2 regions of the Niveispirillum fermenti genome follow, and region 1 is predicted to be linked to the other one. Evidence: riboswitches for the same ligand, from Rfam matches in the RefSeq annotation. Region 1 holds a riboswitch; the other holds the start of a gene.
What was found. Region 1 has a riboswitch for thiamine pyrophosphate ahead of thiO (glycine oxidase ThiO). Riboswitches for the same ligand answer to the same signal wherever they lie in the genome.
Positions count from the first base shown of each region.

Region 2: it holds a riboswitch for thiamine pyrophosphate, as region 1 does, so the genes downstream of both, thiC (phosphomethylpyrimidine synthase ThiC) here and thiO (glycine oxidase ThiO) in region 1, are expected to answer to the same signal.

Region 1 covers NZ_CP156681.1:517,966-523,036, forward strand. The annotation lists gene ABC728_RS13850 (thiamine phosphate synthase) at 1-587, opposite strand, end outside; gene fmt (methionyl-tRNA formyltransferase) at 616-1,536, opposite strand; gene def (peptide deformylase) at 1,615-2,121, opposite strand; TPP riboswitch at 2,301-2,405, shown strand; gene thiO (glycine oxidase ThiO) at 2,398-3,561, shown strand; gene thiS (sulfur carrier protein ThiS) at 3,599-3,799, shown strand; gene ABC728_RS13875 (thiazole synthase) at 3,801-4,577, shown strand; gene rpsU (30S ribosomal protein S21) at 4,811-5,014, opposite strand.
Region 2 covers NZ_CP156681.1:1,695,985-1,701,055, forward strand. The annotation lists gene panB (3-methyl-2-oxobutanoate hydroxymethyltransferase) at 71-895, shown strand; gene ABC728_RS19240 (ankyrin repeat domain-containing protein) at 916-2,379, opposite strand; TPP riboswitch at 2,487-2,615, shown strand; gene thiC (phosphomethylpyrimidine synthase ThiC) at 2,683-4,524, shown strand; gene ABC728_RS19250 (YdcH family protein) at 4,592-4,759, opposite strand; gene ABC728_RS19255 (UbiX family flavin prenyltransferase) at 5,047-5,071, shown strand, end outside.

The DNA.
Region 1 (5,071 bases):
AGGGCTGTGACCAGTGCCGCCATACCGGCCGGATCGCGCATCGGGCCGCCCATGACGGCTGCCCCCGCCGCACCCGCCGCCAGGCAATCCGGCAGGTTCCCCGCCGTCACCCCGCCCAGCGCCAGGGTGGGCAGGGGCAGCCCGGCCAGCACCCCCGCCCCCAGGGCGGGACCGTATCCGGGTTTCGACGCGCTGGGGAAGATGGGGCTCAGCGTGGCGTAATCCGCGCCGGCCCGCGCCGCGGCCGCCACCGCCGCCCGGCCGTGGCAGGAGGCGCCGATCAGCGCGCCCGGCCCCAGGCGCCGGCGCACGGCCGCGATGTCGGCACCGTCGGGCAGATGCACCCCGTCGCACAGCAGGCCCAGCGCCGGGTCGCCATGGACGGTCAGCACGCCGCCCACGGGCGCCAGCAAGGGTCGCAGCACCGCCAGCAGCCCGGCCTGTCCATCGGCCGGCAGGTCCTTTTCACGCAGGCTGACCCAGCGGCAGCCGGCGGCGACGCAGGCCGCGACAATGTCGGGCAGGCCGCCCGCGGCCTGCGCCCGGTCGGTGATCAGCAGCAGCGGTGGGAACGGCAGCAGCGGCACGGCGTCATCTCCCCTTCCCCGCCCCCTGTCAGGCGGTCAGCCTGTCCCCGATCCGGTGGGGAAAGCCGCGCAGGAAGGCAGCGCCATCCACAGGCCCCTTGCCGGGCCGCTGTACCCGGAGCAGACGCAACGCGCCATCGCCGCAGGCCACTGTCGGCCCGGCATCGATCAGGGTCCCCGGCGGGGCGTCGCCCGCCACCGGTTCGGCCGCCAGCACCTTCAGCTTCTCTCCGCCGGCAAGATCGATCCAGCAGCCGGGCCAGGGGGTCAGGCCACGGACCTGCCGATCCAGTTCCACGGCCGGACGGGACAGGTCCAGGCGCCCTTCCTCCTTGGCCAGCTTGGCGGCATAGGTCACGCCCTCTTCCGGCTGCGGCACGGGGGTCAGCGAACCGTCTGCAATACCGGGCAGGGCCGCCACCATCAGCCGGGCACCCATGGCGGCCAGGGCGTCATGCAGTGTGGCGGCGTTCATGCCCGCCGTGATGGGCAGGCTGTCCTTCATCAGCATGGCGCCCGTGTCCAGGCCGGCATCCATCTGCATGATGGTCACGCCCGTTTCGGCATCGCCGGCCAGGATGGCACGCTGAATGGGGGCCGCCCCGCGCCAGCGCGGCAGCAGGCTGGCATGGACATTGACGCAGCCCAGGCGCGGTGCGTCCAGCACGGGTTGCGGCAGGATCAGGCCATAGGCGGCCACGATGGCGCAATCCAGGTCCAGGGCGGCGAAGGCCGCCTGCTCCTCCGGCTTGCGCAGGCTCTTGGGGGTGCGCACGGGGATGCCCAGCGCATCGGCCCGGCGATGCACGGGCGTGGCCTGCACCTGCTGGCCGCGGCCCGCGGGGCGGGGCGGCTGGCTGTAGACACAGACCAGTTCATGCCCGCCCTGGACCAGGGCATCCAGGATGCCCACGGAAAAGTCGGGCGTACCCATGAAGGCAAGACGCAGCGGCACGGGGAAAAGCCTCTCTTTCGGCCGGGATCAGGGAAACCGGGGCGTACCCCGGCATCATCCTTATTTGCGGGCTTACTTGCGCGACTTGTTGTATTTGCGCAGCAGCATGTTGCGCTTCAGCGACGACAGATGGTCGATGAACAGCACGCCGTTCAGGTGGTCGATCTCATGCTGGATGCAGGTGGCCAGCAGGCCGTCGGCATCCATCTCCCGCACCTCGCCCCCGCGATCGACATAACGCACCCGGATCATGCTGGGCCGTGTCACATCGGCATAGATTTCCGGGATGGACAGGCAGCCTTCCTGCGTCACGGTCACCTCGTCGGAGGTCCAGAGCAGTTCGGGGTTGACCATGGCCAGCGGCTGGGGCGTCTCGGTGCGGTGATCGGTCACGTCCACGACGATCAGCCGTTCCAGCAGACCGATCTGCGGCGCGGCCAGACCGATGCCGGGGGCCTTGTACATGGTTTCCAGCATGTCATCCATCAGGGCCGCGACGCGCCCGTCGACATTGTCCAGCGGCTTGCACGTGGCCTTCAGGCGGCTGTCGGGAATGGTCAGGATGGGCAGAAGCGACATGGGCGGCGTGTCCGGGTCCGGCGGGATTGACGGGGCGGGAGGCGACGCTGCTTGCACAAGGGTCCCTCTATTGCGGCAGATATGCCGCATGGGGCCGATGGTCAAGCGCGAACCGGACGGGTCGGGTCTGCCGGGCACCAGCCCCTTGCATTCCAACCGGGACAGGCCCATGACATAGGACATGGACCCTGGGGTGCCGCCATCCTGCCGGACGGCGGCTGAGATCACACCCATCGAACCTGATCCGGGTCATGCCGGCGAAGGGAGAAGGCGAGAATGACCATTATCCAATCCAAGGACGGGCAATCCAAGGACCGGCCCCGCGTGGCCATCATCGGCGGCGGCATCATCGGCATGGCGATCGGCTGGCGGCTGGCCGGGGCCGGGGCGTCGGTCGATATCTTCGAACGCGACCGGGCCGGCCAGGGCGCCACGCGCGCCGCCGCCGGCATGCTGGCCGCCGGGGTGGAGACGGAGCCGGGCGAACAGCCGCTGTTGCCGCTGTGCCTGGAAAGCCAGGCGCGCTGGCCCGGCTTCGCGCGGGAACTGGAGGCGGTCACGGGCCTGCCCGCCGGCCTGCGCAGCGAAGGCACGCTGGTGGTGGCCAGCACCCGCGACGAGGTGGAACTGCTGCGCTCCAACTACGCCTTCCAGCGCGGGCTGGGACTGGAACTGTCCTGGCTGACGGGGGCGGAAGCCAAGGAGAAGGAACCCTTCCTCAACCCGCGCACGGCCGCCGGCGTGTTCAGCCCGCGGGACGGGCAGGTGGACAACCGCCTGGCCGCCGCCGCGCTGCGCGCCGCCCTGGCCGCGACCGGGGCGCGCCTGCATGAGGGGACGGCGGTCACCGGCCTGGATGTGTCGGCCGGCCGCGTGACGGGCGTGGTGCTGGGGGACAGGGTGGCCGGCGCCGATATCGTCGTGCTGGCGGCCGGCGCCTGGTCGCGCCTGCTGCCGGGGCAGCCCGTCCCGCCGCCCGTCCGCCCCGTGAAGGGCCAGATGATGTCGCTGGCGATGGACCCTGCCCGGCCGCTTTTGACTCATGTCGTCTGGGCCCCCAAATGCTATCTGGTGCCGCGCCGTGACGGCACGCTGATCATCGGCGCCACGACGGAGGAAAAGGGATTCGACAGCCAGATGACCGCCGGCGGCGTGCTGGCCCTGCTGGATGCCGCCTGGCGAGCCCTGCCGGGGGTGGAGGAACTGCCCGTGCGCGAGATGTGGACGGGCTTGCGCCCCGGCAGCCGCGACGACGCCCCCATCCTGGGGCCCGCGCCGGGGCTGGAGGGGCTGGTGCTGGCCACCGGTCATCACCGCAACGGCATCCTGCTGGCCCCCGTCACGGCCGATGCCATCACCGACCTGATCCTGACGGGACGGGTCGACACGCATATCAGGCCCTTCGGGGCCGAACGTTTCGCCGCGGCGCAGGCGGCATAGGATTGGCCGCCACCCGGGCGGCTAAGGAAAGGTTGGCATGATCATCATCAATGGCAGGGAACAGGTGCCCGACGATTACGCCCTGACCGCGGTCATGGCCGCGGACGGCATCGATCCGGCGGCGCGCGGCATCGCCGTCGCCGTCAACGACATGGTGGTGCCGCGCGGCCGCTGGGCCGATACGAACCTGTCCCCCGGCGACCGGGTGGAAATCGTCAAGGTGCTGCAGGGTGGTTGAGATGGCTATCACCGATCCGCTGAAGATTGCGGGCAAGAATTTCGCGTCGCGCCTGTTCCTGGGCTCTGCCGGCTATCCAAACCAGCAGGTTTTCCTGGACAGCCTGGCGGCGTCCGGTGCGGAAATCCTGACCGTGTCGGTGCGCCGCGCCGACCTGACGGGCTATGGCGAGGGGCTTTTGGACCTGGTGGCCGGCAAGGTGTGGCTGCTGCCCAACACGGCCGGCTGTTCCACCGTGAAGGATGCCGTGCTGACCGCGCAACTGGCGCGCGAGGCGATGGACACCAGTTGGATCAAGCTGGAACTGATCGGCGACCGGGAAACGCTCTATCCCGACGTGGAACAGTTGCTGCGCGCCGCGGACGAGCTGGTGCGCGACGGATTCACCGTCCTGCCCTATTGCACCGACGATCCCATCGTCTGCCGGCGGCTGGCCGATGTCGGCTGTGCCGCCGTCATGCCGCTGGGCGCCCCCATCGGCACGGGGCTTGGCATCCTCAACCCCTACAATATCGAGACGATCTGCCGGAACAGCATCGTGCCCGTGGTCCTGGACGCGGGCATCGGCACGGCCAGCGACGCGGCACTGGCCATGGAGCTGGGTTGCGATGCCGTACTGCTGAACACGGCCGTGTCGAAAAGCATCGACCCCGTGAAGATGGCTGCCGCCATGCGGGCCGGGGTGGAAGGCGGGCGGCTGGCACGCCTGGCCGGCCGTATCCCCAAGCGGCTGCGGGCGGAGGCATCCAGCCCGGAACTGGGGCTGATCGGCACCTGATGGGAACGAACCGGCGGGATACCGGATCCCGCTGGTCGAGGGCGCGGCCCGTGCCCCCCCTACCGCCATAAACCTGTGTCCACGGGACGGCGGGCATAGGCCCCCACCCCCGCAAACACGAAATCCCCGGCACGAAAGATCAAAAGCCGCCCGCGGACAATCCGGGGGCGGCGTTCAATCCCGTTACCGGGGCCGTACTGGCGCCTGTCCGATGGACAGGGAGGGGGGAGGGCTTAGTAGCCCTCGCGCTCCAGACGCTTGCGCAGCAGCTTGCGGGCGCGGCGGATGGCCTCGGCCTTCTCGCGGGCGCGCTTCTCGGACGGCTTCTCGTAATTGCGGCGCAGCTTCATTTCGCGGAAGATGCCCTCACGCTGCATCTTCTTCTTCAGCGCGCGCAGGGCCTGATCGACGTTGTTATCACGAACCAGAACTTGCACGGGACATCCACTCCAATGGTGCGCTGACCGGGCGAACCGGCGCCACGCGATAAGGGT
Region 2 (5,071 bases), 1.2 Mb from region 1:
TTTACCTGTTCCCCGAAGTGATGTAGGGCTTGCCGCAACGCACAAATAATCACGACTGGAGGATACGGCCATGAGTGCCAGCGCCCAGGTGAAGCGCGTCAGCGTGCCCGACATCGCGGCCCGCAAGGGGCAGGAACCCGTCGTCATCCTGACTGCCTACAGCGTTTCCATGGCCCGCCTGCTGGACCCGCACTGTGATTGCCTGCTGGTCGGCGACAGTCTGGGCATGGTGCTTTACGGGCTGGACAGTACACTGCCCGTCACCCTGGACATGATGATCAATCATGGTGCCGCCGTGGTGCGCGGATCGTCCAGGGCCTGTGTCATCGTCGACCTGCCCTGGGCCAGCTATCAGGAAAGCCCTCAGCAGGCCTTCCGCAACGCCGCCCGCGTGCTGGCGGAAACGGGTGCGCAGGCCGTGAAGCTGGAAGGCGGGGAAGAGATGGCGGAAACCGTCGATTTCCTGGTCCGGCGCGGCATTCCCGTCATGGGGCATGTCGGCCTGACGCCGCAGGCCGTCAACGCGCTGGGCGGTTACCGGGCCCGCGGCCGGTCTGACGCCGAACAGCAGAAGATTCTGGGAGATGCCCGCGCCGTGGCGGAGGCAGGTGCCTTCTCCGTCGTCGTGGAAGGGGTGGTGGAGCCGCTGGCCCGCACCATCACGGAGAATGTGCCGGCCATCACCATCGGCATCGGCGCCAGCCCTGCCTGTGACGGTCAGGTCCTGGTGTCCGACGACATGCTGGGCCTGTTCGGCGGCTTTACGCCCAAATTCGTGAAACGCTATGCCGAGCTGGGGGATCAGATATCCAGTGCCGCCGCCGAATATGCGGCAGAGGTGCGGTCGCGCGCCTTTCCGGGCCCCGCCCATCTGTTCGGTGTGAAAAAGGGCTGATCCGTCCCCCTCCGGCTGTCCTACCGGTCGGGGGACAGAAGGGTGCCCGCCTGGTCCCGATCCCCGGTCGCCAGGCGGGGGTTGACGGGCACGGGGCCATTTCCCCGCAGATAGTCCAGCGGCGTCAGCCCTTCATCATCCCGCGCGCCGGGATCGGCACCGGCGGCCAGCAAGGCCCGGATGACAGGCAGGCCGGCATTGGCGGCGGCATAATGCAGCGCCGTGCGCTTCCCATGCCGGGGGGCGTCATAGGGGCCGGTTTCGGCCGTCGCGGCATCCACCCGCGCGCCCTGGTCCAGCAGCCACGCCACCGATGCCGGCTGGTCGGCCTGCGCCGCGGCCATCAGCGGCGTCTTGCCGAAGCCGTTGGGCATGTCCGGACCGTTCCCGGACACCATGTCGGGCAGCAGATCGGGTCGCCGGGCAGCGGCCAGATGGGACAGCGGGTCGATCCCGGCCCAACGCGCGCAGCGGGCGAACGCATCATCCGGCCTGTCCGTATTACCGGCTTCCATGGCGGCGCGGACGGCATCCGCCGGCGCATCATCCAGCAACAGGGTGCGCGCATGGCCGGACGGCACCCCAGCCTCCCCGCAATCGCCACCCCATACGACCGCGAACAGGGCGTTGCGCGCCAGCTGTTCGGCTTCCTGCCCGTGGGCCGGCCGGTAATACGCGGTCAGTGCCGCCCTTGCGGCCGCGTAGGATGGCTGTATCCGGCCGATGAAAGCCCGATGGTTGGCGGGTGACAGATAGGCCCAGACCGCATAGGGCCCGCCATTGCCGGGCGGGGCCGGCGGCAGCCCCGCCGGGTCCAGCCGTGCCTGTTCCAGAAGGGCCGCCTGCCGGCCGCCCAGCGCGAACCGTAATGTGCCCCCATGGGTGCCCAGAAAATCGCCGTCCGCCAGCCGCCCGGCTTCCATGAAAGCCGTCATGGCGGCGTCGGGAAAGCCGGTGACCGTACCCCGGTTCCAATCGCATCCCGACCGGGGCAGGAAATTGTCACGGTTGCCGGCGAACTGCGGCTGCGTGGCGGCCAGCAGGCCGGGCCGTCGCGCCAGCACCGCGCAGGGGATGGCATAAAAGGCGGAATGGCTGTTCACCGCCCCCGTGCTGGACAGCAGCCGCACCAGCGGCAGCAGGCTTTCATCCGTGCCGTCATAGGGCAGGGGCGGGCCCAGCACGTCCAGCATGTAATCATCGGTGCGCCCGTCTGGCAGAGTGGCCAGATCGTGGGCCAGTGCCGCGATTTCCTGCCGGCCATCCGGGCGGAAGGCATGCAGGTACAGCAGCAGGTCCAGCCGGGCCAGCGGGGTGCCGGCGCCGCGCATCGCCGCCTCTGCCGCCGCCGGGTCCCGGTCCATGCCGGCGATGGCGCGGTCATAGGCGTCGCCGCCGACCCCATCTCCGGTCCCGCCACCGGCCAGAATGGTCACGGCCAGCAGAAGCAAACCCGAGGCCAGCAAGGATCGAAGCAGGGACATGGGGCCTCTCCCGTGTGCCGCAAACGGGCCGGACCCTATCATGATGCCAACCATGCGGAAACCGAAACACCCCGTCTTGACATCCGCCGCCTGCCGCCGCACCCTCCGCCCTGTCCAAGGGGAACCCCGGCAAGGGGCTGAGACACCGCATGGACCGCCGACAGGCGGCACCGGCGCGGGAACCCTTCGAACCTGATCCGGGTCGTACCGGCGTAGGGATGGAAGCATAGGGGCCCCGTACCGCCCCACACGTGCCGCCGCGTTCCGTGCGCAAACCCGGATCTCCAGCCAACGGAGGTCCAGATGCCAGATACCACCATTACCGATCCCGAATTCCGCGTCACGACCGGCCCGCTGCCCGCGTCGCGCAAGGTGCATGTGGCGGGAGAACGCTTCCCCGACATCCGCGTCGCCATGCGGGAGATCGACCTTTCGCCCAGCGCCGATGAGCCGGCCGTGCGGGTCTATGACCCGTCCGGCCCTTATACCGACCCGGGGGTGCGGACCGATATCCGGCGGGGGCTGGCCGAATTGCGCCGGTCCTGGATCAAGGCGCGCGGCGATGTGGAAGCCTATGACGGCCGGGACGTGAAGCCGGAGGATAATGGGCTGAAGGACGGCCAGGAAAGCCCCGTCCCCCTGTTCGACCGCGCATCCCGCCGGCCGCTGCGCGCTAGGCCGGGGGCCAACGTGTCCCAGCTTCATTATGCCCGCAAGGGCATCGTCACGCCCGAGATGGAATATGTCGCCATCCGCGAAAATCTGGGCCGGCAGCATCTGGCCGGACAGGCCGCCCGCGACGGGGAGGATTTCGGGGCATCCATCCCCGATCACGTGACCCCGGAATTCGTGCGGGACGAGATTGCGCGCGGTCGTGCCATCATCCCCAACAACATCAACCATCCGGAAACGGAGCCGATGATCATCGGCCGGAACTTCCTGGTGAAGATCAACGCCAATATCGGCAATTCGGCGGTCACCTCCAGCGTGGCGGACGAGGTGGACAAGCTGGTCTGGGCCACCCGCTGGGGGGCCGACACGGTGATGGACCTGTCCACGGGCCGCAACATCCACACGATCCGCGAATGGATCATCCGCAATTCGCCGGTGCCCATCGGCACGGTGCCCATCTATCAGGCGCTGGAGAAGGTGGGCGGCAAGGCGGAGGACCTGACCTGGGACCTGTTCCGCGACACGCTGATCGAACAGGCCGAACAGGGCGTGGATTATTTCACCATCCATGCCGGGGTGCGGCTGGCCCATATCCCGCTGACGGCCAGGCGCGTGACGGGCATTGTCAGCCGCGGCGGCTCCATCATGGCCAAATGGTGCCTGGCCCATCACAAGGAGAACTTCCTCTACACCCATTTTGAGGAAATCTGCGAGATCATGAAGGCCTATGACATCGCCTTCTCGCTGGGCGACGGCCTGCGGCCCGGCAGCATCGCCGATGCCAATGACGCCGCCCAGTTCGCGGAACTGGACACGCTGGGCGAACTGACCCAGATCGCCTGGAAGCATGATGTGCAGGTGATGATCGAAGGGCCGGGCCATGTGCCCATGCACAAGATCAAGGCCAATATGGACAAGCAGTTGAAGGTCTGCGGCGAGGCACCCTTCTACACGCTGGGGCCGCTGACCACCGACATCGCACCCGGCTACGACCACATCACCAGCGGCATCGGGGCGGCCATGATCGGCTGGTTCGGTACCTCCATGCTCTGCTATGTCACGCCCAAGGAACATCTGGGCCTGCCCGACCGCGACGATGTGAAGGTGGGCGTCATCACCTACAAGCTGGCCGCCCATGCCGCCGACCTGGCAAAGGGCCATCCCGGCGCGCAGGAACGTGACGATGCGCTCTCCCGCGCCCGGTTCGAATTCCGCTGGCGCGACCAGTTCAACCTGTCGCTGGACCCGGAGACGGCGGAGAAATACCACGACCAGACCCTGCCGGCGGAAGGCGCCAAGCTGGCGCATTTCTGCTCCATGTGCGGGCCGAAATTCTGCTCCATGAAGATCACACAGGAAGTGCGCGACTATGCGGCGGCGCAGGAGGGGATGGCCGCCATGTCTGCGGCATTCAAGGAAAAGGGCGGGCAGGTCTACCTGTCGGACAGGCCGGTGCCGGACGATCATCATTGAAACAAAAGGCCCCCGTCCGGTGTTCGGACGGGGGCCTTTCCTCTGGCTGATCGGGCCGGAGATGCCGTCAGGCGCGGGCCAGACGGTCCATCTCCTCCTTCACGCGCAATTTCTCCATTTTCAGGCGGGTCAGGGTCGTTGTATCCGGCAGGGGGCGGCGAGCTTCCAACCGCACCTCCCGATCCAGGGTTTCGTGCTTGACGCGCAGGGCTTCAACACGCTCGGGGAACAACATACGGCCTTCTCCTTCTGTAACGATGGAACAATGGACGTGTCTGATTGTTGGAACCTGAAACGCGGACGGCCTTTCCGATCCGTATGGCTGATGGACGATCCTGACATGGTTTTGTCATCCGTCCGTCTATGCATATGGATAGGGTGGTCGGTTTTTTCGAGGGTCGTCTAGCCACCCTGGACGAAAACCATCGGGGGCGCTACATCACCTCCATGGCAGATATCCTCCCACAGCCGGCCGGTTCCTCCGGTCCTGACCAGTACCCGGCCGCCACACCGGCCCGACGGATGATCGTCGGGATCAGCGGGGCGT